One region of the Erwinia sp. SLM-02 genome, then DNA from elsewhere that is predicted to be linked to it. Evidence: riboswitches for the same ligand, from Rfam matches in the RefSeq annotation. Region 1 holds a riboswitch; each other region holds the start of a gene.

Region 1 (7,168 bases):
GCAGCCGAGGTGCTGCAGCGAGGCCAGGGTTTGCAGATCTTCCACCCCTTCGGCCAGCACCACGTAGTTCAGCTCTTTCAGCATGGTGATCATATGGCGGGCAATCACTTCGCAGGCCGGGTCGCAGTTCAGCTGCTGGATCAGCGAGCGGTCGAGCTTGATGACATCGATCGGGATGCGGCGCAGCGTATTGATATTGTTGTAGCCGGAACCAAAATCATCCAGCGCGATGCGAAAGCCGCGCTGTTTGAGCATATCCAGCCCCCGGCAGGCCTGGGTGCTCTCCAGCACCTGCTGGGTTTCCAGGCATTCCAGGGTCAGGTCACCCGCCTGCAGGCCGGCGCGATGGGTCTTTTCCGCCAGCGCGGAGGCGAACTCCGGGCGGGAAAAATCGCTGACGCTGAGATTCACCGACACCGGCAGGTTCAGCCCTTTTTCACGCCACGCGCTCAGCTGCATCAGAGCGTGGTCAATCACCCAGTCGGTCAGTTCATCCATCAGGCTGGTATGCTCCGCCAGCGGAATAAACTCGGCGGGGGAAATATTGCCGGCGACGGGATGCTGCCAGCGCAGCAGCGCCTCCAGTCCAACCGGCCTGCCGGTGTGCAGGCAGAGCTGCGGCTGATAGACCAGATACAGCCCCTGACTGCCGCGTAGCGCCAGCGCCAGGTCGTTCAACAGCTGAAAGTTAAGATTCCGGCGGTGGTCGCTGTCGGCGTTGTAGGCCATCGCCGTCTGCTTCTGGCTGATCGCTTCATGCAGGGCACTGACCGCCTGGCGCAGCACTTCCGTCACCTGCGAGGTGGCGGGAACAAAGCTTACGTCGCCGACGTAGATTTTCACATCCAGGGTGATATCGCCCAGCACCTGAGCACGAATGTGTTCCAGACGATCGCTGAGCGCCTTCGCACTGACCGCGCTCTGTTTTTTACTTAACAGGGCAAAGCGGCCGGTGGCGACGGTATACAGCACATCCTCTTCGCTCAGCCGCAGCCGCGAACGCACCGTTGCGGCCAGGGCTTTCAGCAGCGTTTCAACCGCATCCATTCCCATCGACCGGGCGATTTCATAGGCGCGGGGCATATCAATACAGTCGATAAGCGTCAGCGTCAGCGGATCAAAGCTGGAGGCGCGCTGCAGCAGGCCGATATCCTTGAGCAGGCGCTGACGGTTGGGCAACTGCGTCACCACGTCCTTGTAGCCTGCGGTATACCAGGCATCAAGATAACCGCTGACCAGCCCTGCCAGCAGTTCCAGCATCGTCGACTTGTGTTCATCAAAGGTGTGCGGCTGGGTATGGGTAATGCACAGCGTGCCTACCGAAATGCCGTCGCGCGTTTGCAGGGGTATACCCGCGTAGAACCGGATAAACGGCGCGCCCAGCGTGAAAGGATTCTGGCTGAACCGGGGGTCGAGCAGCGTGTCGCTGCAGATCAGTCGCTCATCGCGGCGCGCGGCCTGGCGGCAGAAAGCATCATGCAGCGAGCTTTGAGGGACATCCAGACAGCAGGCCGCTTTAATATACTGATTTTCATTATCCAGAACCGAGACAAAGCAGCCCGGGATCGCCAGCAAATCACTGGTGAGCAGGGTGAATTTTTGCAAAATATCATCGCGGATAGCATCTTCAGATTTGAGCATCTCAAGGGCAGCCAGGCGTCTGACATCATCGTTACTGAAGGTCCCACTCATGGTTTGGATTCGCATTAAAGAGTTGATGGCTGCTGACCCCGTCAGACTATCACGATTCATCTCTCTGACTGGTCGATCTTCACTGCTGTCATCACGAAAATAATTTTTAATGATAGTGAAGAGATTGCATCATTCCAATGCGGCCGCGCATTTTGCTAGCAGTGCGTGCGAAACTGTGACGGGAATCATGGCTCAGAGAGCCATGTCGGTGTTTTCCTGATGGTTTTTGCGGCGGCGCCAGCCAAGCCCGGGGGCAATCAGCGTGACGAAGTCGGTGAGGATCTGGCGATACTGGGCTGCGGTAAATTCATAGGGAAGCTCCAGCCTCAGTTCGTCCACTTCGCGCAGGATCGGGTCGTTAACCAGGCGCTCCAGGATCTGCTCCGCGCTGCCCACGATATCCTGTGAGAACAGCGTGCGGCGCGGACCCTGCGGGGTGAGCGTGCGCGCGTAGCGGCCGGCGGCGAATTCCGCATAGCGGCGGCGCGTATTGCTGTCCGCACTGTCGGTGGGCACGATCACCCGGCCTGCGGCGATGCGCGGTCGGCGTGCGTCCTCTTTGCGCCAGTTCTGGCGATAAACGGCAATCTGCGCCTGCTGGGCCTCGTAATAGTTGTTCGTCTCTTCCCCGGATGTGAGGTTACCGATCAGCATGTTGAAGCCGTTCGCCGCCGCCCACACCGCCGATTTCAGCGAGCCGCCGCCGTACCACAGGCGGTCAACCAGGCCCGGCGAGTCGGGATGCAGGCGCGGGCGCTGCTGATTGCCTGGCGAAGCGATCAGGGTATTTTCATCCGCCAGCCAGCGGCCGCTGAGGTTATCCCGCAGGCGTCGGACCCGTTCGTAGGAAAAATCCTCCTGTCGCCAGTCGCCGGAAAACAGCGCCGGGCCGATCAGCTCCAGGTGGTTCGGCTGCCCGGCGCTGAGGCCGACGTTCAGCCGCCCGCGCGACAGCACGTCCACCGTCAGTAAATCTTCCGCCAGCCGGAACGGGCTTTCATAGCCCATCTGGATCACCGCGGTGCCCAGCTCGATATGCCGGGTGCGCTGCGTGGCGGCGGCGAGAAAGGTGCTCGCCGAGGAGACGCCGTGCTCCAGATGGCGCTGGCGCACCCAGGCGCCGTTGTAGCCCAGCGATTCCCCCAGCTCAAACAGCTGCAGGGTCTCTTCCAGCCCCTGGAGCGGGGCGCTGTCCGGGTAGTTGCCGGGAGTGAGAAACGCGATATGCGATATGGCCGGTTTTGTCATGGTGTCCATCCGTTCAGACCTGATGTGGGAGAGGCGCGCTGAAAAATCCTTCAGCATCGGGCAATTGTGTTGCCTGCCCGGCGCTTTGCAAAATGCTGAATCCGGCACACTATTTTCATCCGGCGAAAACGGTCGTCGAAATAAATCCATCTAAACGCTTGCGGTTGCGCTCAGGATGCAATAAAAAAGTCTCTGTCAGGGGAGTCTCGCCGAAGAGACTGAGAGGCTGATTGCGATTTATCGCGGCTCAGCGACCCTTAGAACCTGACCCAGTTGATACTGGCGTAGGAAGACCTGACGTGCCGCCTCGCCGCACGCCTTATCGGGCAGATCGCAGCCGCCGAACGCCGATACTCTCCCTTCTCACTATCGCGGGTCTTCTTAGTTATCTGAGAGGCCGGTATGACGTTTGTAACAACTCTCCCTGAATATTCCGCCGGGGCGACATCGTGAGCCACTGGTCGGTCCTGGGTTCCGGCGTGACCGGGCTGTGCGTGGCGACCGCGCTGGCCGACGCCGGAGAAAAGCTGGAAATTATCACCTCTGAAGAACACGGCCCTGCGTCATATTTTGCGGGGGGGATGCTTGCGCCCTTCTGCGAAGGCGAAGGTGCGCCCGAGGACGTTGTCAGGCTGGGGCAGGGGTCCGCCGACTGGTGGCAGGCGCACGTCAGCGGCGTGGAGCGCCAGGGCACGCTGGTCATCGCGCCGCCCCGCGACAGCATGGAGCTGAACCGCTTTGCCAGAATGACTCAGGGCCATGAGTGGGTGGATCCGGGCAGCGTGGAGGACCGCCTGGCCGGGCGCTTCGCACGCGGGCTGTTTTTCCCCAGCGAAGGGCACCTCGACCCGCGTAAGGCGATGCAGGAGCTGCGGCAGAAGCTGCTGGCCGCGGGCGTGGCGATCCACCACGGCAAAGCGACGGGCAAAATCATTGACTGCCGGGGCATTCATGCCGCGCCGCTGCTGCCGGAACTGCGCGCCGTGCGCGGGGAGATGCTGATCCTGCACAGCGATGAGGTGCAGTTTTCGCGCCCGGTCCGCCTGCTGCACCCGCGCTTTCCCTGCTACCTGGTACCGCGCAGCGAGGGGCGCTTTATGCTCGGTGCCACCATGGTGGAAAGCAACGACGCCAGCTCCATCAGCGCCCGCGCGCTGATGGAGCTGCTGAGCGCGGCGTACACCATCGACCCGGCGCTGGCCGAAGCGCGGGTGATTGAAACCGGCAGCGGCCTGCGCCCTTCCTACCCGAATAACCTGCCGGATATCCGCTACCGCGACGGCACCTTCCACGTCAACGGCATGTACCGGCACGGCTTTCTGCTGGCACCGATCGTGGCGCAAAATCTTATCCAACAGCTGTCGCAGGAGACGCGCTGATGCACATTTTACTGAACGGTCAGGCGACCGAAACCCGGGCCGCTACCCTGACGGCGCTACTGGACGAGCAGCAGATCGATCGCAGCTGCGTGGCCTGCGCGCTGAACGGTGACTTCGTGCCGCGTGGCCTGTATGACGCCACGCCAATTCACGAAGGCAGCAAGATTGAAGTGCTGTCGCCAATGCAGGGGGGTTGAGATGAACTTTTACGATTACGCACCTGAATCACGCTTTCTGCTGGGTACGGCGGGCTATCCGTCGCCGGACGTGCTGGGCCAGGCGATTGAAGCCTCCGGCACTGAGATTATCACCGTCAGCCTGCGTCGTGAGGGCGGGGCGGGCGGCGCATTCCGCGACCTGCTGACCCGGCTGAACAAGCGCGTGCTGCCTAATACGGCGGGCTGCCATACGGTGAAAGAGGCGGTGACCACCGCGCATATGGCCCGCGAGCTGTTCAACACCCGCTGGATCAAACTGGAAGTGATCGGCCATGCCGATACGCTGCAGCCGGACCCGTTCGGGCTGGTGGAAGCGGCGCGTATCCTCTGCGAAGAGGGATTCCAGGTGTTTCCTTACACCACCGAAGATCTGGTGCTGGGCGAGAAGCTGCTGGAGGCGGGCTGCCAGGTGCTGATGCCGTGGGGTGCGCCGATTGGCTCCGGCCAGGGGCTGCGCAATATCGAAGGGCTGCGCACCATGCGTGCGTGGTTTAAGGACGTGCCGCTGGTGGTGGATGCCGGGATCGGCACGCCGAGCCAGGCCGCGCAGGCGATGGAGATGGGCTTCGACGCGATCCTGCTGAACACCGCCGTGGCGAAAGCGCAGGATCCGGTGCGCATGGCCAGCGCGTTCCGCGATGCGATCCACGCCGGGCAGCAGGCGCTGCTGGCCGGGCCGATGGAGCGCCGCGATATGGCGGCGGCCTCCACGCCGGTCTTTGGCCTGGCGGAGTTTAACTGATGGATCGCTACCAGCGACAGACCATGCTGCCGGAGATCGGCCCGCAGGGGCAGCAGAAGCTGGCACAGGCGCGGGTGCTGGTAGTTGGCGCGGGCGGCCTGGGGGCCACCCTGCTGCCGCAGCTGGCCGGCGCCGGGGTGGGCTTTCTGCGCGTCTGCGATGACGACCGGGTGGAGGTGCATAACCTGCACCGGCAGACGCTGTTTACCATGCAGGACGTCGGGCAGCCGAAAGCCGTGGCGGCCCGCCGGGCGCTGAATGCGCTGAACCCGGAATGCGAGGTCGAAGCCGTTGATATCAGGCTGTCCGGCAGCAGCCTGGATCACGCGCTGCGCGATATGGATATCGTGGTGGATGCGGCGGATAACTTCGCTATTACCTGGCTGCTCTCCGACGCCTGCTTCAGCCGTAATCTGCCGCTGATCTCCGCCTCGGTACTGGGGCGGCAGGGCTACGTCGGCGGCTTCTGCGCCGGTGCGCCGAGCTATCGCGCGCTGTTCCCGCAGCTGCCTGCTTCTGCGGCCAACTGCAGCACGGCGGGCGTGATGGGGCCGGCCGTCGCCACCCTGGGTGCGCTGCAGGCGCAGATGACCCTGAGCGTGCTGCTCGGCCTGAGGCCATCGCCGCTGGGCTGCATGGTGAACTGCGATTTCGTGAACTGGCGCTTCGGGCAGTTTCGCTTTGACGGCGCGCCGGAACCGACGGAAGCCATTATCCCGTTCCTCGACGCGCAGATGCTGACGGCGGAAGACTGCATTGTGGAGCTGCGCAGCCTGGAAGAAGCCCCGGAGAGCGTGGCGGCACAGGTTCAGCGCATTCTGCCCGCCGAGCTGGCCGCGTGGCGGCCGCCCGCATCGGGGCGCATCGTGCTGGTCTGTGCCAGCGGCATCCGGGCGGGCCGGGCGGCGCAGCAGTTGAAAGAGCGGGGATACCGCGACCTGGCGCTGGTGGCGGCGGATTATATTCCGGCGGAGTGACAGGCCGCCAGTCAGAACACCAGCTGCACCTTGGCTGCCTTTTCTTTATCGGCAGCCAGCGCCAGCGCGGCGGCCGCATCGGCCATATCCCGTTCGGCGGAAAGCAGCGGCAGCGGATTGATTTTGCCCGTTTCCAGCCATTTGACGGCGGTGTCGAACTCGCCGATAAAGCGGAACGAACCGCGCAGCTGAACCTCTTTCACCAGCAGCGGCCCGATCGGGAAATTCACTTCGGCGGCCCCCATGCCCAGCTGAACGATAACCCCGGCCGGGCGGGTAAAGGCCACCATCGCCGCAATTGCCGACGGCGCGCCGGAGGCTTCAAAGCAGACGTCAAACTGGCCGCCGTCCGCCGCCCAGCCCGTGGTTGTTACCTCATCACGCGGGTCCAGCGCCAGTGTGGCTCCCATCTCCAGCGCCAGCGCCCGGCAGCGCGGGCTGATGTCGGTCGCCATCACCTCCGTTGCACCCGACGCCAGCGCCGAGGCGATCGTCAGGCAGCCAATCGGCCCCGCGCCGCTGACCAGCACGCGTTTGCCGGTCAGATCCCCCGCCTGTTTCACCGCGTGAATGCAGACCGCCAGCGGTTCCGCAAAGGCAATAACGCGCGGCTCCGCCTCCTGCGCATAGGGAACGCACTGCGCCGGGCTGACCGCCACGTACTGCGCAAAACCGCCGTTCACGTGCGGGAAGAACTGCGCGCTGCCCATAAACCGCATGGTGCGGCACAGGTTCTGCCTGCCGCTGCGGCAGATATCACACTGCTGGCAGGGTTGGGACGGGTTGATCGCCACGCGTTGGCCGCCGTGCAGCCCGCTGTTTTCCGGGGCGTGCTCGACGATGCCGACGAACTCATGGCCCAGCACCATCGGCGATTTCAGCACCGACATGCCGGCTTTGCCGTGCTGGAAA
Region 2 (7,168 bases), 160 kb from region 1:
GTCTGGCCTTCATCGCAGACTGTCCATGGCGTGGCGCAGCTGCCGGCACAGAGCGTTAAAGGGCTGGCCGTAGCGAATATCACTGCCGCGCGGCCTGGGCAGGTCGATGTCCAGCACGTCGTTCACCCGCCCTTCGCCCATCACCGCAACGCGGTCCGCCATATACACCGCTTCGGCAATATCGTGGGTGACAAACAGCGCGGCGATCTGCTGCCTGTTGCAGAGCACCAGCAGGTCGTCCTGCAGCTGTTCGCGGGTCAGGGCATCGAGGGCGGCAAACGGCTCATCCAGCAGCAGCAGGTGCGGGTCACCGATCAGCGCGCGGGCGATGGCAACCCGGCTTTGCTGCCCGCCGGACAGCTGGTGCGGGAAGCGCTCCGCCAGGTGGCCAATGCCCAGCAGGTTCAGCAGATCTCTGGCTTTCTCAACCCCCTGCTTCTGCTGACGCTTAAGGGCCAGCGGCAGCAGCACGTTGTCCAGCACGCTCAGCCACGCCAGCAGCGTCGGTGACTGAAAAACAAAGCCGGTGGACGGATCCGGGCCGTGCAGCGCCCGCCCGTTCACCCGGATGTGGCCTGCGTCCGGCGAAAGCAGTCCGGCCGTCAGTTTCAGCAGCGTCGTTTTGCCGCAGCCGCTGCGACCAACCAGGCAGTGAAAGGCACCGCGCGGGATGTGCCAGCTGACCCGATCCACCACCGGCTGCGCCCTGCCGTGGGAAAAACGCACCTCGTCAATCGCGACAAACGCCGCAGCGTCAGCGTCAGTCGGCATAGGCGGCGTACTCCTCGCTGGCGGCGTCGGCGGCCCCGTCGATCTCGGTAAGGGTGACCAGGTCGAGCAGGCTGAAGCGGCCATCGTGATGCCAGCCCGCCTCCGGCGAGGTCATGGCACCCAGCGCGGCGATGCGGGTGACGCCAGCCTGCCCCAGCCGCCCGGCAATAGCGAACAGCTCTTCCGGCGAGGCTGCCACGCCTGCGGTCTGCAAAAATCGGCGCTGCGGGGCGATCAGGCCAGTCACCTCGTCCAGCGAGTCAACCGGCACGATTTTCACCGTGCGGGCGAACGCAGAAGGCGACAGCGGTTCAGCCTGATGGGTGTACACGACCGCCCAGCCGTCGGCCGGATCGCCAAACAGCGTGCGGTCACCGCTCAGCGCGCGCATTTCCTCCGCACTGCGCCAGGTGGCAACGGCGTTCTGTTCAGCCAGCGTCAGCGCGCCTCGCGGGTATTTGCGTTCCAGGGCGGATAGCGCGTGGGCAACACAGGCGGCAAACTCCTCCGGTGACTGCACGCCGCCGCGCTCCACGAACAGCATCTGCGGGGAATAGCAGCCTGCCTGGTCGTAGCGCATCACGTCAAAAGCCGCGCGGCGGGCCAGATCCGGGCCTTTACGGCTGTCCAGCGCCGAGCGTGAAACCAGCCCGAAGCTGATTTTGTGGCCGTGGGGCAAGAATCGCGTGGTGACCGGCAGCCGCTGCCGGATGGCCGCCAGGGTCGGGTTACTGCCGTAGGCGAGCACGGTATCCGCCTGCCGCAGCCAGGCGTTTTCGGTGGCCGTTTCGCCGCCCTTCCACCAGACCACCGCCAGACAGTCGCCGAGTTTCGGGTCGACTTCCGCCAGCAGCTGCGCGAACCAGCCGGCCATCAGCGGCTCGCTGCCCGGCAGCTTGCCGAGGGTTCCGGCCTTGACCAGCAGGCCGCCGATCAGGCTCCACAGCGGCAGGCCCGGAACATTTCCGGCCCAGATATGCAGCAGCAGCGACGGGCCGTACGCGCGGGCAAAGCCGCCTTTCGGCCGTGGCTGGAAATCGTCGAGCATTTGCGGAGCGGCAAAATCCTCGGCCAGAAACCGCTTCAGCTGCGGCTGGCGAAAGGTTTTCAGGTAGCCGGTCAGTCCGAGGCGGATCGTCTCCGTGTCATAGCCGGTGACCACCGGCAGCAGCCGTTCGGCACGGATACGCAGCGGATGGCTGCGGTCCAGCAGCTTCGCCACCGCCCGGTCGATGATGCTCACGATCTGCACCACGCTGAGCGTGCTGAGGTAGTCGCGGGCATGGCGGCGGATGTGCGTGGACAGCGCCTCAATCTGCGCTTCGGTCAGCTCCGGTACGCAGACTTCCAGGCGTTCGCCCTCGCGGCTGAAGTGCAGGCTGCGCCACTGCACCTCGCTGGCGTCCAGGCCCGGCAGATAACCGGCGACCTCCCTCACGGCGTCACCTGCGCCGCGCGGAGAAAATCCTCCATCGCCAGCGAACAGCCCCGGGCATCCGTCCCGGCCACCCTGCCCAGCAGCCGGAAACCGCCTGCCACCCTCACGCCCGCATCTTCGGTCAGGATGGCGGCCGCGCAGTTAAAATGCGCCAGATCGTGATGCACCAGTACGCCAATCTCCCCCTCCGGGACATCCTCTCCGGTCAGCGGATTAACCACGCGGGAACGGATCCAGTGCGGGCCGGATTTCACCGGCGGGCAGACGGCGTTACCGTCGTCGTAGAACTGGCTGCTCAGCTCGGTCATGCCGTACATATTGATGCAGCGGCTGCGCGGTACGCCAAGCATGTCCGTCAGCGCATCATAGAATTCGTCCGGCTGAATTTCCCGCGACTGGCCTTTAAACCCGCCGGTATCCAGAATTCGGCTGCCTGCGGGCAGGCGGAAGCGGCGCTGCTGGCGCTGCATCTCATCCAGCAGGTGGACAAAGCTGTAGCTGGCCCCCAGCAGCGCATAGGGTTCGCCGGTGCTTTCCGCATGTTCCAGCGCGGCGAACAGGCGCGGCAGTTCCAGCCCGCTGTCGGCGCTGACCAGCACCTCGCTGTCCGCGGTACCAAATTCCGCCACCGCCAGGGTTAGATAGTGCGCCAGCGAAGAGTTGGGCAGCGCGCGGTTATCCGGAAACAGGATCCCCATGCGGATGCGTTCCGTTCCGGCCATAAAGCGGCGGCGGAAGTTCAGGCGCATTGACTGTTTCCACACCTCCAGCGTGGGATGGTAGCTGCGGCCCCGCACGCTGCCGGTGGTGCCGCTGGTCATAAACACCGTGGAGATTTCTTCCACCGGGCGACAGCTGAGCGTCAGATCCTTGAAGGCGGTGATCGGCACGGCGGGGATTTTCTGCCAGCTTTTTACCGTCAGCGGGGTGCGCCCTCGCTGGATGGCAAAGCGACGATAGGAAAGATTGTGTTCAAACTGATAGCTGAAGATATCCAGCGCCAGCCGGTTGAAGTCGGCGTCGGTGGTATCGTCGCGCTGCAGAAAGGTCAGTAAGGCTGAAATGATTGCCGCTTCGGTCATGTCCGTTTCCATCCTGGTATTGTGCAACGGCTCCCCGGTAACGCATGGAGAGCGAGATCTGTCCGCTGCAAAGCACAAAGATGGAAAAAGGGCGTGTGGGCACCCATTGTCCCGCATCCCTACGCCGGTATTAGCCGGATCAGGTTCGGAGGGTCACCACGCTGTTTGAACGTATCAAACCGGTGGAATCTCAGCCCCCTGACAGGGCACCCCTTGGAACAAGGCGCAGTCTAGGGCGCGCGTGGACCGGGTGTCAAGGTGATTACAATTCGTCACAAACTGTCGGGTTTAAGAGGCTCAAGGTTACGTTTCTCTGCGGCTGGCGAATGAAACAGGGTGGGGAATTAATTCCGGAAGGTTATGGATAATATATTTCTGGTGACGGATGTGTTTATTTTATTAAACAGAGAATAAGATTATTCCTGCCTTGATTCTGTCTTCAACCTCATCAACTCCTTCACTTTTCGTGAGTTATCGCTTCCCTGTTTAATTAATTGCGTTGCCAGGTTCGGATAATTCTCATAATGCTGTCAGGTAAGCATTATTTATATGGGAGGACCAATTTTTCCGTGTAACTTTATGTATACAAAAAGACGTAAAAAGACATGGATTATTACAAACAAAGGGCTTTCATTAATGTTCAACTTTAAAACGACCTTGTTACTTTCTGTTATTGCCCTCACCGCCTGCGGTGGAGGCGGCGGTGGCGGTGGCGACGACAGCGCACCGCCGGTCACCACCTCGCCGGGCGAAACCGACAACGGCAGCGGCGGCGAGAATAACGGTGGCACCACCCCAACGCTGCCCACTTCACCGGCAGCCAGCTACGCCACCGGCGGGACAATTTCCGGCTACACCTACACCACGCCGGACGGCAGTGAATACACCATGCGCCAACCGGGTCTCGTCGTGACTGGCGTATTCACCCAGATGCTGACCCGCACCGACGGCACCCAGGTTTCCGCCACGTCCTGGTGCTGCGGCACGATGAGCTACACCACCTACGGCACCTGGACGCATTTTGAAAAGGGCACGCATGACGTGTTCTACACCGGCGATGCCACGCTGGCGGCCAACGTACCGACTCAGGGCACGGCGACCTATGCCGGTAGCGGCATGCGCGAAAGCACCCGCAGCGACGCCACCTTCAACGTCGATTTCGCGGCAAAAACCATTAACGGCAACATCGCCGCCGGTGCCGATTACGGCAGTGCGGTCGCCATGCAGGGCAAAATCAGCAACGGCGGCTTTAGCGGTGACGCCCAGTCCGGCGGCGAGAACGGCACCTTTATCGGCCACTTTAACGGTCCGGCAGCCGAAGAGCTGGGTGGCATCGCGCAGTTCAACGACGCCACCAAGAACACCTCGTTTGGTGCGACGAAAAAATAATCCCTTTCCGGCCAGCCCGCCTGGCCGGTTTTCCTGTGATGGTAATTTCTATGAAAGTCCGGGCTTTAGCTGTGCTGGGATTATTGTGCCCGGTCAGCCCCCTTTTGGCCGCACCACCTGAAACCCAGTATCTTCCCGCCGCCAGTCATTTGGAGCGGCTTGCGCAGCCGACTACCACAGGCGACAGCCGCCGTACGCAGCGCATCAACAACAGCGATCTTGCGGCTCAGCCTGAATTGGCCAGAGCGATGCTGGACCAGGCCGTCCACGAAGGCCAGTGGCCGATCGTGCGCGCGATTTTACCGGTTTACGCCGCGTCCCCGCAGCCGGACGAGATACTGATTCACTTTGCCCGCGCGGGTCTGGCCCGCAGCGAGGGGCAGTACGATCGGGCGATAAAACACTACCGCGCGATACTCAGCGCCCACCCCGATTTTGCTGCGGTGCGGCTGGAACTGGCGCGGGCGATGTATGAAAACCGGCAGACCGACGCCGCGGAATATCAGTTCCGCCGGGTGCTGAGCAGCAATCCGCCGGAGAATGTTCAGCAGATTATCGCCCAGTACCTGGATCGTATTCACAAGGGCAGCCCGCTTACGGGGAGTTTCAGCCTCAGCTATCTTAACGACAGCAACGTGAATAACGCCTCGTCGGGGGACACCGTACGCATCGGCGATCGCCTGTTTATCCGCAATAAAGACAGCCTGCCGCAGCGCGGTGAGGGCGTGCAGTTCAGCGGCGCGCTGCAAAAAGACGTGGCGCTGTATAATCAGCACGGTCTGCGCTTCCTCGGCACGGTGTATGGCAAAAGCTACTGGAACAACCACCGCTTTGACGACGTCACCGGGCGCGTTTACGCTGGCTATCAGTGGCGTGATTTCCGCCAGCAGTTCGCCGTTTTACCGTTCTATGAACAGCGTTGGTACGGCACCGAAAGCTACTCCTCCGGCCCCGGCGTGCGTGCGGAATACAGCACTCTGCTCTCTCCCCGCTGGCAGATAAGCCAGGCGCTGGAGTATCAGAAACTCGGCTATGACAACGGCGACTATGCGTTCCTGCGCGGCCATAACCGGCTGTCCTCCACCACCCTTTCCCACGCGCTGAACTCGCGGGTTTCCCTGTTTGGCGGCGTGGACTTGCTGGATCAGCAGACGCTGACGCAGAGCGAGAATAACCGCCGCATCGGGCTGCGTACCGGCGCCCAGGTTGATTTGCCCTGGAAACTATCTTTCTCCGCGATGGGCGCGTTTTCCCGCCGTCAGTACGAAGCGGACAGCGATATTTTCTCCATCCGGCGCAGGGACAACGAGCAGTATTACAGCCTGGCCGTCTGGCACCGCGATCTCGACCTGTTTGGTCTTATGCCAAAGTTGAATTTCACCTACAAACGGGTAAACAGTAACATCGATTTTTACGACTACCATCAGCGCAATATCAGTATTTCGCTGGATAAAAACTTCTGACAAACCGATCGCCGCCCGGCGTTATGCGCGGCGATTAACGGCTAAGGTGGAAAAATCGATGACGACACTACGTGGTTTCAATCATCTCTGGCGTGACCGCAACGACACCTCTGCACTTAAAACGCCGCGCGTGCTGATCCGGGTTTTTGTTAAACCCGGAGAACTGGAAAGCAGCGTGGCCTTTTACGAGCATCTGCAATCAACCCGAGCGGATGGCGGATTCCCGTTCCCGGAGGCGGGCTTAAGGCTGGCGATGGTCGGCGCTTTTTTGCTGATTGAAGGCAGCGATGACGCGCTGGCTCCGTTCACTTCCACAACCGGCACGCTGCTGGTAGATGACGTTCAGCCCTGGTACGACAAACTGGTTGCTGCCGGCGCCACGATCGTTTTTCCACTTCAGGTCGTGCCGACCGGTGCAGCGTTTAATGCCGTTCATCCTGATGGCACGGTCGTAGAATACGTTCACCATCGGCCTGATGGTGAGGGTCGCTAGGGTTTATATGGTGATAAATACACGGCGATAATTGCCGTGTATTCTTAATGCAATAAACCGCTGAACACTCCCTCAACTATGCTTATGTCACTCCCTCTTCTCCGACGCAGCAAGGTGACGACCGTAAATGGACGCTTTCGACTGGCATCGATTTCTTCTTGATGATAAACCGCTTTCTTTTCTGATTGAGGTCAGCCTGCGGGTGCTGATTGCCTATGTGGTGGTGTTTGTTTTTCTCAAGGTGTCCGGGCGACGAGGTATCAAGCAGCTCTCCCTGTTCGAGCTGGTGGTGATTTTAACCCTGGGTTCGGCGTCGGGTGATGTCACTTTTTATGACGACGTGCCGGTGCTGCCGGTGCTGGTGGTTTTCCTGGTTCTGCTGCTGCTTTATCGCCTGACCACCTGGGGCATTGCCCACAGTGAAAAGCTGTCGAAGCTGATCGAGGGCGAGGTCATTACGCTGATCGTTAACGGCCTCTACGAACTGAAAAGCCTGGACGGGCTGAACATCTCCGAAGATGAATTCTTTATG
Region 3 (7,168 bases), on a different contig from region 1:
ACCCATTCGCATCAGCAAATTTGGTCCGGTGTCACTCAGCAGCAGTTTTCTGGCGAGTTGTCCCATGGCCGTCGCCAGCACGATGTATGTCACACGTAGTCATCAATTATTGCAACAGTCGGAGGTAGCCAGCCCGCTGCGGCGTATTGAACATGTTGGGAGCTTTGCCTGTCGCAATATTTATCATCGTCAGCAGGGACGGCGCAGCGAACATGCCACCGCAGATGCCTGGGATATTACCGCTTTTCAACTGGCTGACGGGCGCTGGTTGCGGGTAGCGAAAAACTGGCAAGAGCCTGCCGAAGAGTCAGCAGCATTACATTTGCTCTGGCGCAATGGGTGTGCCAGCTTTGGTAATGCGCTGGGACCAGACTATAACGCGGCTCATGCTTCACATTTTCATCTTGGCATGCGCGGTAGCGGATTTTGTCGCTGACGTGTACGAGCCGGTCCGTCAGCGAAATGATGGAACCGAGAGCCTCCTCCCCGCCATTTCCATCGCGACAAAACAAGGCAAAAAAAAGCCGCCATCGTCCATCGATAGCGGCTAAATGGCCTCAAAAAGACCTTATTTCACACACACTCAAATCAGACTGTTACCTCTGACTCTTCCAGCTCGGCTAACTGCTCGCGCCACAGCGCCTGCTCAGGCTGGCCTTCTTTACGCTCGCCGTACAGCTGCGCAATCTGCGTACCGTCGGCGGCGTACAGCTCCAGACTGGTCACCACGCCGTCAACCGTCGGTTTACGGGTGATCCAGCTCTCTGCAATCTCGCTGTCGCGCAGGTGCAGCGTAAACTCTGGATTAAAAATATTCAGCCAGCCGCGCATCGGCTCAACGCGCGCCAGTGGACCGGTAAAGATCTGCACCGCGCCCCGGTTCGCCACAAACACCATGATCGGATTACCGTCCTGCTGCACGCGGTTGAGCAGTGCTTCAACGGCCTGATTATCGACCCGGCGGGCCAGATCGTCGCTGACGCTGTTAAACGCCTGCTGGCGGGAAAGACGATGGCGGTGCAGGATCATATAAAACTGATGCACGTCGGTCATTCCGCGCCACTCGTCTTCCAGCCGCGCGCTGTCCACTTCCGTGGCGAACGCCTGCTTCTGTGCGGCAACAACCGTCAGTTCCGGGTTTTCCTCGCGGGCAAACTGCGCTATCAACTGCTGCCACGCGGCCATATCGCTGTTTTCGGTGGTGTAGACTTTGTGGATAGCGTCACCCTGCGCATCGAAGAACTGCAGGCTGTGGCGCACGCCGCGCGGGGAGGATTCCTCCAGCACGAACGCGCTGTGCCACTGCTTGAGGAACAGGCGTAAATCGATGCCGCCGGGATTGAGGATCAGCCCCGCGTGTCCGTCCAGCTGCTGATTAACGTAGTGACCCACCTGCTCGTGCACCGCCCAGTCGTTACGCGTAATCGCCTTCAGCTCACCGACTGACGCCAGCGCGCCGAGCAGAGCTTTTGGCTCATCGACCAGACGGCGGGCATCGTAGCCCACGCGCGCAGCGGCAAGCTGAGCCTCGCTGGTTTCCAGCACCGCCGCCAGATCGCGGGCATAAAGCTGAGGGTGGTCCGCGCGGGCGGCAACATAGCGTGAATAAAGCGACTGCGACATGATGAGGTTCCTTACAGAATCGGGCATTTGCGCGCAGTATGATCGCCGCCCGCTCAGGGCCACAAGTAAAAACAGGCAACCTGAAAAGAACTTAATAATCCACGCCAGGGGGTGAACAGGCGAGTATCTACCTCAACCCGCAACAGTTAAGGATCGATGGTGGATTTCCCCCGGCGATGACCCGCCCCAGCATTAAATTTTGTTAAGGCACGCCATGCCGCCGAGCATTAGTGCAGAACGAAGCAAGGAGTTAACCAAACGACGTGGGGGAGAGTCAGAATCGAGCCATGGGCGAATCGGTTGTTGCTGGTTCGGCTTTTTTTTCGCGATGGGGATAGTGGAAAAGGGGCGGCCTCGGTGGCTGGCGGCCGGTCCTCGCGCCGCGATGCGGCTCCCTCGGTTCCGGCATTTCGCCGACGGATCGGCCGGGATTGAACATCCCTGTTCAAGCCCGGCCTGATGGCAGCATCCCTGCTACCTTCTCCTGGCGTAATGCCTCCACCTCGGCGCTGCGGATTACCCGCCAGCCACCGAGGCCGCCCCTCTTTCTTGCATTGTTCGGGCTGTTAGAAGGCGCCAGTCAGTGGAAACCCTGAGTTTCTGTTAAGCGGCCGGCAAACGTTAATCCCCCTTTAATTGCTCTGAATGCCAGCAAAAAACATTCACACTGAATATGACTCCTAAGAAATAAACCGGCGCTAAAAGCAACCTGACAACCCCAGTGTTCAAATCATCCGCCAGCGTGGCATAAAGCACGAAAGCCATGTTTCCTCCACAGACAACACCTGAGTAAAAAGCGGACTGGTTGCTCCCCCGAGCGGGCAATCCGCAGCGCTGAACGGAGCGAGGAGGCCAGGATTCACCCGCATGGACGCGGGTGAAAGTCAGAGCCGGGCCATGGAAGGCCCGTCTCTGGCGGTCCGACAGGCTGACGAACGCAGTGAGGGAACCGCGCAGCGGCGCGAGGACCAGCCCGAGCGGGGGAACAACCAGTCAGCTAATACGCCGTGCTATCAGGAAAGTCCGTCTCTGACGGTCCGACCGGCTGACGAACGCAGTGAGGGAACCGCGCAGCGGCGCGAGGACCGCCCGAGCGGGGGAACAACCAGTCAGCTGATACGCCGTGCTATCAGGAAAGTCCGTCTCTGACGGTCCGACCGGCTGACGAACGCAGTGAGGGAACTGCGTAGCGGCGCGAGGACCAGCCCGAGCGGGGGAGCAACCAGTCAGCTGGAACACGGAGCTTCTATTGAGCAGCCCGATCGGGCGAACAGCCAGTCGGCTGAAACGCCACCCCCAATCAATCGATTGTAATCAAAAAATAAATATCGTATAACAACCGCCTCCGAGGGGTGTCCTGTAACGGGCTGAGATGGCAGCAATGCCGAACCCTTTGAACCTGATCTGGGTCATGCCAGCGAAGGGACGGGTTGGCAAACACAGATCGGTATTTGCCTCTTCACACCGCCGCCGCACCCCGGATCTCCACCACGATTTTGGAGATCTTATGCCTGCTTCAATGTTCGAATTCGGTCTGTTTGGTCGCCTGCGCCAGGATGCGGGACAGCACTGGGAACACTACGTTGCCCACCCGTTCCTGCAACAGCTCGGTGCCGGAACGCTGCCGGAAGCCGCCTTCCGCCGCTACCTGACCCAGGACTATCTGTTCCTCGTCCACTTCGCCCGCGCCTACGCCCTGCTGGTCACCAAATTCCACACCCTGCCGGAAATCCGCGCCGCCGCCGGATCGCTGAATAACATCGTCGCCGAACTGCCGCTGCACGTCGGCTACTGCGCCGGCTGGGGGCTGAACGAAGAACAGATGGCGCGCGAGCCGGAAGCCACTGAAACCATCAATTACACCCGCTACGTGCTGGACATCGGCCACTCTGGCGATGCGCTGGAACTGCTGGCCGCCCTGCTGCCCTGCGTGGCGGGCTATGCGGAAGTTGGCCTGCGCCTGCTGGCCGATCCGGCCACGGTGATGGCGGATAATCCTTACGCCTCATGGATGCAGAACTACAGCGACCAGGGCTATCTGGACGGTGTGAAAGCGGCGATTGAGCTGCTCGACCGCGTGGGCCAGCAGCGCGGTGCCGACGCCCGCTTTGAACGGCTGAGCGAAATCTTTACCACCGCCACCCGGCTGGAAGGCGCCTTCTGGCAGATGGGCCTGAACGCCGTCGAAAAACCGGTAAACGCGTGGTGAACGGCGTGGATCCCCGCCCCGCCATCGAAATCCGCGACCTGACCCTGCGCTTCGGCAGCCGGGTGATCTTCGAGCGGCTGAACTTCAGCATTGAGGGCGGCACCTTCGTCGCCATGCTCGGGGCCAGCGGCGCGGGTAAAACCAGCCTGCTGAAGATTATCGCCGGGCTGGCGCAGGCTACCTCCGGCACGGTCACGGCCAGCGACGGCCTGCCGGTGCCGGGGCGCATTGCCTATATGGGCCAGCGGGATCTGCTTTATCCGTGGCTGACGGTGCGGGAAAACATCACCCTCGGGCCTCGCCTGCGCGGGGAAAAAGCCGACCGCGACTGGGCGGAACATCTGCTGGCGCGCGTTGGGCTGAGCGGCCACGGCGACGATCGCCCCGCCGCGCTCTCCGGCGGCATGCGCCAGCGGGCGGCGATTGCCCGCACGCTGTACGAGCGCCGGCCGATTGTGCTGATGGATGAACCGTTTTCGGCGCTGGATGCCATCACCCGCGCCACCATCCAGACCCTGGCCGCCGAGCTGCTGGCCGATCACACCGTGCTGCTGATCACCCATGACCCGATGGAGGCCTGCCGCCTCAGCCACCGGCTGCTGGTGCTTTCGCCGCATCCGGCCGGTATTGATGACAGTCATCATATCGGCGGCCTGCCGCCGCGCGCGCCGGATGATGTCGACCTGTTGAAAAGCCAGGCCGAGCTGCTGCAACAGCTGGTGAGGGCCGCAGAATGAACCATCAACAGGACGGCCGCCTGGCAAAATGGGGGCGCGGGCTGACGGTGTTTATCGGCCTGGTGCTGCTGTGGTGGCTGGCAACGCTGAGCGATATTCCGGCGTTTCTGCTGCCGACGCCCGCCGCCGTGGCGCAGGCGCTGTGGGAGGGGCGGGGTTTTCTGGCGTACCACTCGCTGGTCACCGCTTCCGAAGTGGTCAGCGGCCTGCTGCTGGGCGTGCTGCTCGGCGCACTGCTGGCGTTGAGCATGGTGTTTTCCCCGCGCCTGCAGCGCTGGCTGATGCCGCTGGTGCTGACCAGCCAGGCGATCCCGGTGTTTGCCCTCGCGCCGCTGCTGGTGCTGTGGTTCGGCTTCGGCATGAGCGCCAAGGTGGCGATGGCGGTGCTGGTGATCTTCTTCCCGGTCACCTCGGCCTTCTTCGACGGCCTGCGCCGGGTGAATAACGACTACCTCGATCTCGCCCGCACCATGGGGGCTTCGCCGTGGGCGCTGCTGCGGCACGTGCGGCTGATGGCGGCGCTGCCCGCCTTCGGCACCGGCCTGCGCATGGCGGCAGCCGTGGCGCCGATTGGGGCGATTATCGGTGAATGGGTCGGCTCGGCCGAAGGGCTGGGCTACCTGATGCTCAACGCCAATGCGCGGATGCAGACCGACCAGCTGTTTGCCGCGCTGTTTATTTTAATTCTGATGACGGTGCTGCTCTGGGTAGCCGTCGATAGCCTGCTGCGCCGCCTGATTAACTGGGCGGCGGAATAACGACCTGCAAACGACATAACAAGGAATAACAGCAAAATGAAAAAGAACCTCTGCGCCCTGCTGCTGGGTACGGCCATCGCGGGCCACGCCGCCGCTGCGGAAAACGTCACGCTGATGCTGGACTGGTACGTGAACCCGGACCACGCGCCGATTATCGTTGCTGAACAGATTGGCGCGTTTAAAGCCGAAGGGCTGGACGTGAAGATCGTGCCGCCGTCCGATCCTTCCCTGCCCCCGCGCCTGGTGGCCGCGAAGAAAGCCGATCTCGCCATTACATATCAGCCGCAGCTGCACTTCTTCGCCGATCAGGGCTTACCGCTGGTGCGCGTCGGCACCCTGATCAACACGCCGCTGAACACGGTGATGACGCTGGATAAAAACATTCAGTCACCGGCCGATCTGAAGGGCAAAAAGGTCGGTTTCTCGGTCACCGGCATTGAAGAGGCGACGCTGGGCACCATGCTCAAGCATGAGGGAATTTCCTCTGGCGATATTACTCCGGTTAACGTCAACTTCCAGCTGACCGGCGCACTGCTGGCGGGCCAGGTGGACGCGGTGATCGGCGGCTATCGCAATATCGAAGCGCTGGAGCTGCAGATTCAGGGCAAGGATCCAAAGGTGTTCAACGTAGAAGATTACGGCGTCCCGGCCTATGACGAGCTGGTGATAGTCGCCAATCACGATGACGTGAAGAAACCGAAAATTGCCAAATTCCTCGCCGCGCTGAAGAAGGGGAACGACTACCTGCAGGCGCATCCGCAGGAAACGTGGAAGGCGTTTGCCAGCAGCCACCCGGAGCTGAACACCGAGCTTAACCGCCAGGCGTGGCAGAAATCGCTGCCGCTGTTCGCCCGCGATCCGGCGCATCTGGACACCGCCCGCTACCAGGCCTACGAACAGTTCCTGTTTGATAATAAGCTGATTAAGAAAATCACCCCGGTGGCAGACTACGCGGTGGAGATTAAATAATCCGCTGCTGAATGCGAATCATGACTCGATATAGATAATGATAAGCATTATCATATAATTCACTTATCGCATTGCAGAGGTGGATTGTATGGATCGGACAGCGGAAACGCTCACCGCCGACTGTTGCATCGTCGGCGGTGGTCCTGCCGGATTGATGCTCGGTTACCTGCTGGCCCGGGCCGGCGTTCAGGTTGTGGTTCTGGAGAAGCACGCCGACTTTTTACGCGATTTTCGCGGCGACACCATTCACCCTTCCACCCTGCAGATCATGCACCACCTCGGGCTGCTTGAGGATCTGCTGAAGCTGCCCCACCAGCGCGCTGAAAAGCTGCAGGCCGAGGTCGGCGGTGAAGAGGTGACGCTGGCCAACTTCACCCGCCTGCCGGTGAAGTGCAAATTTATCGCCTTTATGCCGCAGTGGGACTTTCTGAATTTTCTCGCCGAACGCGCCAGCGCGCTGCCCGGCTTTACCCTTTTGCAATCCTGCGCCTTTGACGACCTGATTACTGTCGATGGCCGGGTATGCGGCGTGCGCGCCATCGCCGACGGCCAGTCGCGTGAAATTCGTGCCCGGCTGGTGGTCGGCTGCGACGGGCGCCACTCAAAGGTGCGGGAAAAAGCGCAGCTGAGCGGGCAATCGTTCGGCGCACCGCGCGACGTGGTCTGGTTCCGCCTGGATAAACGTGAAGACGATCCGCAGTGGGGCATGGGCCATAAGGGGCCAAAGCAGAACTTTATTATGATCGATCGCGGCAGCTTCTGGCAGTGCGGCTATTCCATCACCAAGGGGCAGTTTGGCGAGTTGGAGGCCGCAGGCATTGACGCCTTTAAACAGCAGGTCGCCACCGTTTCGCCTTTCCCCGCCGACCGGC
Region 4 (7,168 bases), on a different contig from region 1:
TCATCATGATAGGCGCGGGCTGTATGCGGATCGAGGGCAAGGTTGAACTGATCTTCCCAGCGAAACTCGAAGCGCGCCTTCGACATCGCATTATCACGGATCTGCGCACCCGGATGGCCTTTGGCGAGATCGGCAGCGTGCGCAGCAATTTTATAGGTAATCAGACCCTGTTTAACATCTTCTTTGTTGGGTAAGCCAAGGTGCTCTTTCGGCGTTACATAGCACAGCATCGCGCAGCCAAACCAGCCGATCATTGCGGCCCCAATTCCCGACGTAAAGTGGTCGTAGCCTGGCGCGATATCGGTGGTCAGCGGGCCGAGCGTATAAAACGGTGCTTCATGGCAGTGCTCCAGCTGCTCGGTCATATTACGGCGGATCATCTGCATTGGTACGTGGCCCGGCCCCTCAATCATCACCTGCACATCGTACTCCCAGGCAATTTTGGTCAGTTCTCCCAGCGTATGCAGCTCGGAAAACTGTGCTTCGTCATTGGCATCCTGAATCGATCCCGGGCGCAGGCCGTCACCCAGTGAGAGGGATACGTCATAGGCGGCGCAAATTTCACAGATTTCCCGGAAATGCAGGTAGAGGAAGCTCTCTTTATGGTGCGACAGGCACCATTTGGCCATGATCGATCCCCCACGTGAAACAATCCCGGTCAATCGTTTTGCCGTCATTGGCACGTACCGCAACAGCACACCGGCGTGAATGGTGAAATAGTCAACGCCCTGTTCGGCCTGCTCCAGTAGCGTATCGCGGAAAATTTCCCAGTTAAGATCTTCCGCCACCCCGTTGACCTTCTCCAGCGCCTGGTAGATCGGTACGGTGCCGATCGGGACCGGGCTGTTGCGCAGGATCCATTCGCGTGTTTCATGGATATAGCGACCGGTGGAAAGATCCATCACCGTATCCGCGCCCCAGCGTGCTGACCACACCAGCTTTTCAACCTCCTCCTCAATCGAAGAACTGACAGCGGAGTTGCCGATATTGGCGTTGATTTTCACCAGGAAGTTACGCCCAATGATCATCGGTTCGGATTCCGGATGGTTAATATTAGCCGGAATGATCGCCCGCCCGGCGGCGACTTCCTGGCGCACAAACTCCGCGCTGATATTTTCCGGCAGGCTGGCACCAAAACCGTTGCCCGGATGCTGTTGCAGCAGGATTTCACCCCGGATGCGTTCGCGGCCCATATTCTCGCGGATGGCGATATATTCCATTTCCGGGGTGATCACGCCAAGGCGTGCGTAATGCATCTGGGTGACACAGCGGCCAGCCAGTGCGCGGCGCGGGCGCGGGAGATTGTCGAAGCGCAGATGATCCAGTCCTTCATCGGCCAGTCGCTGCTGGGTATAGACCGAGCTGAGTTCGGTCATTTCTTCCGTATCGGCGCGCTGATTAATCCAGGCGCTGCGCAGTTTTTCAATGCCGCGATGCACGTCGATAGTGGCGGCCGGATCGCCGTAGGGGCCAGCCGTGTCATACACCGGGACCGGTTCATTCTCTTCCAGCGTTGGGTCATCTTTACTGCCCCCAACGACGGTGGGACTGAGCTGAATTTCACGCATCGGAACGCGGATATCGTCCCGGGATCCGGTCAGATAAATACGTTTTGAATTGGGGAATGCCGTACCCTGCAGGGAATCAATAAACTGCTGAGCTTCAGCGCGCTGTTCGCGGCGGTTTGTTTTTTTCTCAACGAGAAGTTTTTCAACGGTAGACATAGCAAATTCCTGAATTATTAGGGAAAGTTGCTTGCCTGGAGGCGGGAGTAATTTGAACGATGTGAAACATTTTATTTCGCATCATCACAGACGATTTTACTCTTGTTCCCTTCGCAGGTGTTAACCTGAACAGGTTCCGCGGATCCCGAATTAACGGTCTCAGCCCCGTGGGGCACTCCGACAAGAAATGCTGCCCGATATTCTGGCCTGAACGCCAGAAAATCAGTTTTCAGTCAAAGCAAAATGTTTTTTGCTCAAACTAAATAGCCCCTTCAGCATAAAGGGGCTATTTGGAAACTACAAGCAATTCACAATCTGATAACGCATCAGGCGGAAGGGGCAAGGGGCGCCTCATCTTCAGTCCTCTGATTTTCAGCCACTTTTTCTAAAGCCAGCTTGATGAATTTATCTTCCAGCACAAAGCGTTCAGCCAGTACCTCGCCAACCAGCGAAAGCGTTCTCTGGAAATCGACGGAGTTATCCGTTTCAATAGCCTTTTCCAGATACGTATCGTAAATATGCATAATGTGGTCGGTATTGGCGCGTAAAGAGGGATAAATCAACGCCGCCTGCGCCAGCTGTTGGGTGCCTTCAAGCTCTTTGATAAAACGTTCATAGGCGGTGAAGTGACCGGTTGAGAGATAATCCACCAGGCTCTGACAGAAATTATCCAGCGCATTTTCATCGAGCGCCGCCTGCGATTCCTTGTTAGGCTTTAAACCGGCCATTTGGTAATAGGCAATCAGCAGCTGCTTGCGGGAGAGCAAACAGAAATCGACCAGTTCACTGCAGCCGCCAACGCGTGCGGCCAGATTTTCTAACTGGTTAAGCATGTTCATCTCCGTGAGTATTATTTTTAATGCCTGACCTCAAACCAGTCTTTGAGCTGAGGATGATAAGCAAGTTATGGAACGTCAAATATCAAGCGTAGACACTGGCTGGTGGGTTGTCAGCCACGAACATAAAATTTGGTTACCAAAAGGCGAAATTCCGCGAGGATCTGCCGAATCGCTCGGACTGACGGGATCAAAAGGATCGCCCATCGGTGAATGGCAGGGGGAAACGGTCTGGTTGATCTGTCAAAGCCGGGCACAGGAAATCGGATCGCTGCGCCAGCTGCTTGGTCAGGAAACCGGGTTGTTTCAGCTGGTCGGTCGGGGTATCCAGCTGGCGGAGTTTTACCGCTCACATCGCTGGTGTGGTTACTGTGGGCATGAGATGCATCACAGTAAAACCGAATGGGCATGCCTGTGCAGCCACTGCCGCCAGCGCTACTATCCGCAAATCGCTCCCTGTATCATTGTCGCCATCCGCCGCGGGGATGAGATTTTGCTGGCGCAGCACACCCGCCACCGTAACGGTATCTATACCGTGCTGGCTGGTTTTGCTGAAGTCGGTGAAACCCTTGAGCAGACCGTTGCGCGTGAAGTCATGGAAGAAGCGTCTATTAAGGTGAAAAACCTGCGTTACGTTTCCTCACAGCCGTGGCCGTTCCCGCAGTCGCTGATGATGGCCTTTATGGCCGACTATGATTCGGGGGAAATTAACATCGACCCCAAAGAGCTGCTGGATGCGGGCTGGTATCGCTACGATGCCTTACCGCTGCTGCCGCCTGCAGGCACTATTGCCCGGCGTTTAATTGAAGATACCGTCGCGCTGTGCCGTGCAGAGTCAGAATAAAGTTTGCGGATGATTGGCGATCAATAGTCTGGTTTCGTGTTTACCCTGGCCCGCTGCTGTGTGAGGCCAGGGTGTTTAATTCAGTACAGATATAATGACCTTTAGGTTTATCTCCCCGTTAAATTCTAATATGATTCACATCGTGGAAGATTTTAAGCACGCAACATGGAATAGTTTTCAATTACCTCCGCCTGTCGCTTTTAATTCATGACACCAGAGATGGCTTTTTTTAAGCTTAAAGTGCCATTTCCTGATATATATTATTAAATCCTTTGAACGCAACGTGACTTATTCCTGTGCAGGCGTTGACTGTTCGGCGGGTAAAAATCCATCAGGGTGATCCATATGTAGGTTGGACGTCGGTATGTTTGAAACTAAAACACAATATTATCTTTGGGGGATCTGGGTTCTCTGGATCGGCAGTATTATTGCTTTTTTGCTGTCGCACAGGCTATCAATGCTAATTTTCCTTAGCGGTATGGGATGCCTCATCCTGTTTCGTCTGTCGTCATATCTACGCGTTCACAGAGTGGTTATAAATATGTTTAATTTCAGTAAGAAAGAAGAAGTTCAGGCATCGGAAAAGTTGGCTTCGCCGGCCAGTGCAGCGTGTGAAAATATTAACATTGATCCCTTTGCTGAAAGTAACAATATAAAGGAAACAACTATTTCACCGGGAACAATGCTGCGGGGTGAAATAACTAATGAAAATAACATTACTATCAGTGGCGAAGTGGAAGGGGATATAACCAGTAAAAAAATCACGCAGATCGGTAAAGAAGGTCGTGTGGTTGGCAAAGTTACTTCGTTCAAACTGATCGTAAACGGTCTGCTGAAAGGATGCTGCTACGCTAAAACTGTAGTGATAATGTCGCGAGGAAGAATAGAAGGCGATGTTTATGCTAGTGAGTTCTCAATTGAGAAAGGCGGCGTATTTATTGGTAATTCCCACTGGGTTGAAGAAACCTCTGAAATAAAGGATAAAAAAGGAAAGGTTTCAAACGGCTCGTCCGGTGAACGTACGCCTTCGCTGGTTCCTGTTGACGGCGGTGCCGTGAAAAATAATCAGCTACAGGCGAAGAAATAAGAGGCGAGGTGCTGTTTCAGGCTGAATGCGCCACCGTGTCGTTATGGCCGCGATGGGTACGGGCAGGGAGGGTGTGCCCTCTCTTCAATTTATTGAGCCACCGGGCACCGTCAATCAGGATAAATGATACACTACCGACTTGTTTGGAGTAGAGAGCCCTGCGATGAGTGAATTGAAGAACGACCGTTATTTGCGCGCCCTGCTGCGCCAGCCTGTTGATGTCACCCCCGTATGGATGATGCGCCAGGCCGGACGCTATTTGCCGGAATACAAAGCCACACGTGCCGTAGCCGGTGACTTTATGTCGCTGTGCAAAAATGCCGAGTTGGCCTGTGAAGTAACGCTGCAGCCGCTGCGGCGCTATGCGCTGGATGCGGCCATCCTGTTCTCCGACATCCTGACGATCCCCGATGCGATGGGACTGGGCCTCTATTTTGAAGCGGGAGAAGGTCCGCGCTTTTCGCACCCGGTGACCTGCCGCGCTGACGTTGAAAAGTTACCGATTCCCGATCCCGAGCAGGAACTGGGCTACGTCATGAACGCCGTGCGGACCATCCGCAAAAACTTAAACGGTGAAGTGCCGCTGATCGGTTTCTCCGGTAGTCCGTGGACGCTGGCGACCTATATGGTGGAGGGCGGCAGCAGTAAAGCCTTCACCAAACTGAAAAAAATGATGTATGCCGAGCCGCAGACGCTACATCTAATGCTCGACAAGCTTGCTGACAGCGTGACTCTTTATCTTAACGCTCAGATTCGCGCCGGCGCGCAGTCGGTGATGATCTTCGACACCTGGGGTGGCGTACTGACGGGCCGCGACTATCGTGAGTTCTCGCTCTATTACATGCATAAGATCGTTGATGGCTTGCTGCATGAGAACGACGGTCGCCGGGTTCCGGTGACGCTGTTTACCAAAGGGGGAGGACAGTGGCTGGAAGAGATGGCCGCCACTGGCTGTGATGCCCTGGGTCTCGACTGGACGACCGATATTGCTGATGCCCGTCGTCGCGTGGGTGACAAAGTGGCGCTGCAGGGAAATATGGATCCCTCCATGCTTTACGCATCTCCTGCGCGTATTGAGCAGGAAGTCGCGGGTATCCTTGAAGGCTATGGCCAGGGTTCAGGGCACGTCTTCAATCTTGGCCACGGAATTCATCAGGACGTACCGCCAGAACATGCAGGCGCGTTTGTGGAGGCGGTGCACAAGCTTTCGCGCCCTTATCACCAGGAGTAAAATATGGATATCGCCGCACTGCGTGAAGAGCAGCGTACCCGCGCTGCTGAAGTCGTTCTTCAGGATGATTTTGACGTCATGCCTCCCCGGCTGATTGGCGGCGCGGATGTCGGCTTTGAGCAGGGCGGGGAGGTAACGCGTGCCGCCCTGGTGATACTCGAATACCCCTCACTCAGGCTGATTGAGCATCAGGTGGCGCGTATCGCCACCACCATGCCCTATATCCCCGGCTTTCTTTCCTTCCGTGAAACCCCGGCGCTGCAGGCCGCCTGGCAGCAGCTCAGCCACCGGCCCGATCTTCTGCTGGTGGATGGGCACGGTATCGCCCACCCGAGACGGCTTGGCGTGGCGAGTCATTTTGGTCTGCTGGTGGATGTGCCGACGATTGGCGTGGCGAAAAAGCGCCTGTGCGGGGCATTTACGCCGCCGGACGCAGAACCCGGCAGCCATCAGCCGCTGATGGATAAAGACCAGCAGCTTGGCTGGGTGCTGCGCAGTAAAGCGCGCTGTAATCCACTGTTTATTTCCACCGGGCACCGTGTCAGCCAGGCTACCGCTCTGCAATGGGTGGAAAACTGTTTGTGCGGCTATCGTTTGCCGGAACCCACGCGGTGGGCGGATGCGGTTGCATCCCGACGCCGGGCTTTTACCTCGCTGCTACAGGGTTAACCGTGCTGCTGTGGACCTTTTCAGGTACACTTCCCGCAGCGCGTTAATTCTGAGACCCTGATATGTTACGTAACCCTATTCATTTACGGCTGGAAAAGCTGGAAAGCTGGCAGCATGTGACCTTTATGGCCTGCCTGTGTGAGCGGATGGCCCCAAACTACCGTGCATTTTGCCAGCAGACCGGTTTTGGCGATGGCCAACTGTATCGTCGAATTCTCGATCTCCTGTGGGAAACCCTGGTGGTGAAGGATGCGAAGGTCAACTTCGACAGCCAGCTGGAAAAGCTGGAAGAAGCCATCCCTTCCGCTGATGATTATGACCTGTACGGCGTCTATCCGGCGATTGATGCCTGCGTGGCGCTCAGTGAACTGCTGCACTCCCGTCTGAGCGGTGAAACGCTGGCCCATGCTATTGCCGTGAGTGAAACATCGATTACCACCGTGGCCATGCTGGAAATGACCCACGCCGGGCGCGAAATGACCGAAGAAGAGCTAAAAGTGAATCCCGCTGTTGAAGAGGAATGGGACATCCAGTGGGAGATTTTCCGCCTGCTGGCAGCCTGCGAGGAGAGGGACATCGAGCTGATCAAAGGGCTGCGATCCGACCTGCGCGAATCCGGGATCAGTAACATCGGGATAGAATTTCATCAATAAGGCCACAAAACGTGACTTCAGGCCAGATTTGTAGCGCCTTTGGGCTTCACATTCGCCCCCACTCTGGTCTACATTTGGGGGGCTGAAAAATGTGGCTATCGGTGCGTGTAGGCAGGAGAGTGCC

What was found. A riboswitch is a leader RNA that binds a small molecule or an ion and turns the genes downstream of it on or off. The one in region 1 is predicted to bind thiamine pyrophosphate.
Region 2: it holds a riboswitch for thiamine pyrophosphate, as region 1 does, so the genes downstream of both, PGH32_RS22275 (LuxE/PaaK family acyltransferase) here and PGH32_RS21555 (FAD-dependent oxidoreductase) in region 1, are expected to answer to the same signal.
Region 3: it holds a riboswitch for thiamine pyrophosphate, as region 1 does, so the genes downstream of both, tenA (thiaminase II) here and PGH32_RS21555 (FAD-dependent oxidoreductase) in region 1, are expected to answer to the same signal.
Region 4: it holds a riboswitch for thiamine pyrophosphate, as region 1 does, so the genes downstream of both, thiC (phosphomethylpyrimidine synthase ThiC) here and PGH32_RS21555 (FAD-dependent oxidoreductase) in region 1, are expected to answer to the same signal.

What each region holds. Positions count from the first base shown of each region.
Region 1 covers NZ_JAQISN010000005.1:81,899-89,066, reverse strand. The annotation lists gene PGH32_RS21565 (sensor domain-containing diguanylate cyclase) at 1-1,692, opposite strand, end outside; gene PGH32_RS21560 (LLM class flavin-dependent oxidoreductase) at 1,885-2,940, opposite strand; TPP riboswitch at 3,128-3,248, shown strand; gene PGH32_RS21555 (FAD-dependent oxidoreductase) at 3,390-4,319, shown strand; gene thiS (sulfur carrier protein ThiS) at 4,319-4,516, shown strand; gene PGH32_RS21545 (thiazole synthase) at 4,518-5,279, shown strand; gene PGH32_RS21540 (HesA/MoeB/ThiF family protein) at 5,279-6,256, shown strand; gene idnD (L-idonate 5-dehydrogenase) at 6,268-7,168, opposite strand, start outside.
Region 2 covers NZ_JAQISN010000005.1:238,068-245,235, reverse strand. The annotation lists gene PGH32_RS22290 (ABC transporter permease) at 1-13, opposite strand, end outside; gene PGH32_RS22285 (ABC transporter ATP-binding protein) at 10-771, opposite strand; gene PGH32_RS22280 (acyl-CoA reductase) at 761-2,209, opposite strand; gene PGH32_RS22275 (LuxE/PaaK family acyltransferase) at 2,206-3,291, opposite strand; TPP riboswitch at 3,391-3,515, opposite strand; gene PGH32_RS22270 (Slam-dependent surface lipoprotein) at 3,928-4,680, shown strand; gene PGH32_RS22265 (porin family protein) at 4,785-6,143, shown strand; gene PGH32_RS22260 (VOC family protein) at 6,202-6,636, shown strand; gene PGH32_RS22255 (DUF421 domain-containing protein) at 6,764-7,168, shown strand, end outside.
Region 3 covers NZ_JAQISN010000001.1:1,163,915-1,171,082, reverse strand. The annotation lists gene PGH32_RS05435 (extensin-like domain-containing protein) at 1-436, shown strand, start outside; gene PGH32_RS05430 (hemin-degrading factor) at 589-1,623, opposite strand; TPP riboswitch at 2,962-3,066, shown strand; gene tenA (thiaminase II) at 3,131-3,832, shown strand; gene PGH32_RS05420 (ABC transporter ATP-binding protein) at 3,838-4,569, shown strand; gene PGH32_RS05415 (ABC transporter permease) at 4,566-5,327, shown strand; gene PGH32_RS05410 (ABC transporter substrate-binding protein) at 5,364-6,296, shown strand; gene PGH32_RS05405 (FAD-dependent oxidoreductase) at 6,385-7,168, shown strand, end outside.
Region 4 covers NZ_JAQISN010000008.1:16,655-23,822, forward strand. The annotation lists gene thiC (phosphomethylpyrimidine synthase ThiC) at 1-1,724, opposite strand, end outside; TPP riboswitch at 1,814-1,914, opposite strand; gene rsd (sigma D regulator) at 2,051-2,557, opposite strand; gene nudC (NAD(+) diphosphatase) at 2,631-3,404, shown strand; gene PGH32_RS24170 (bactofilin family protein) at 3,769-4,491, shown strand; gene hemE (uroporphyrinogen decarboxylase) at 4,655-5,722, shown strand; gene nfi (deoxyribonuclease V) at 5,726-6,391, shown strand; gene PGH32_RS24185 (YjaG family protein) at 6,454-7,044, shown strand.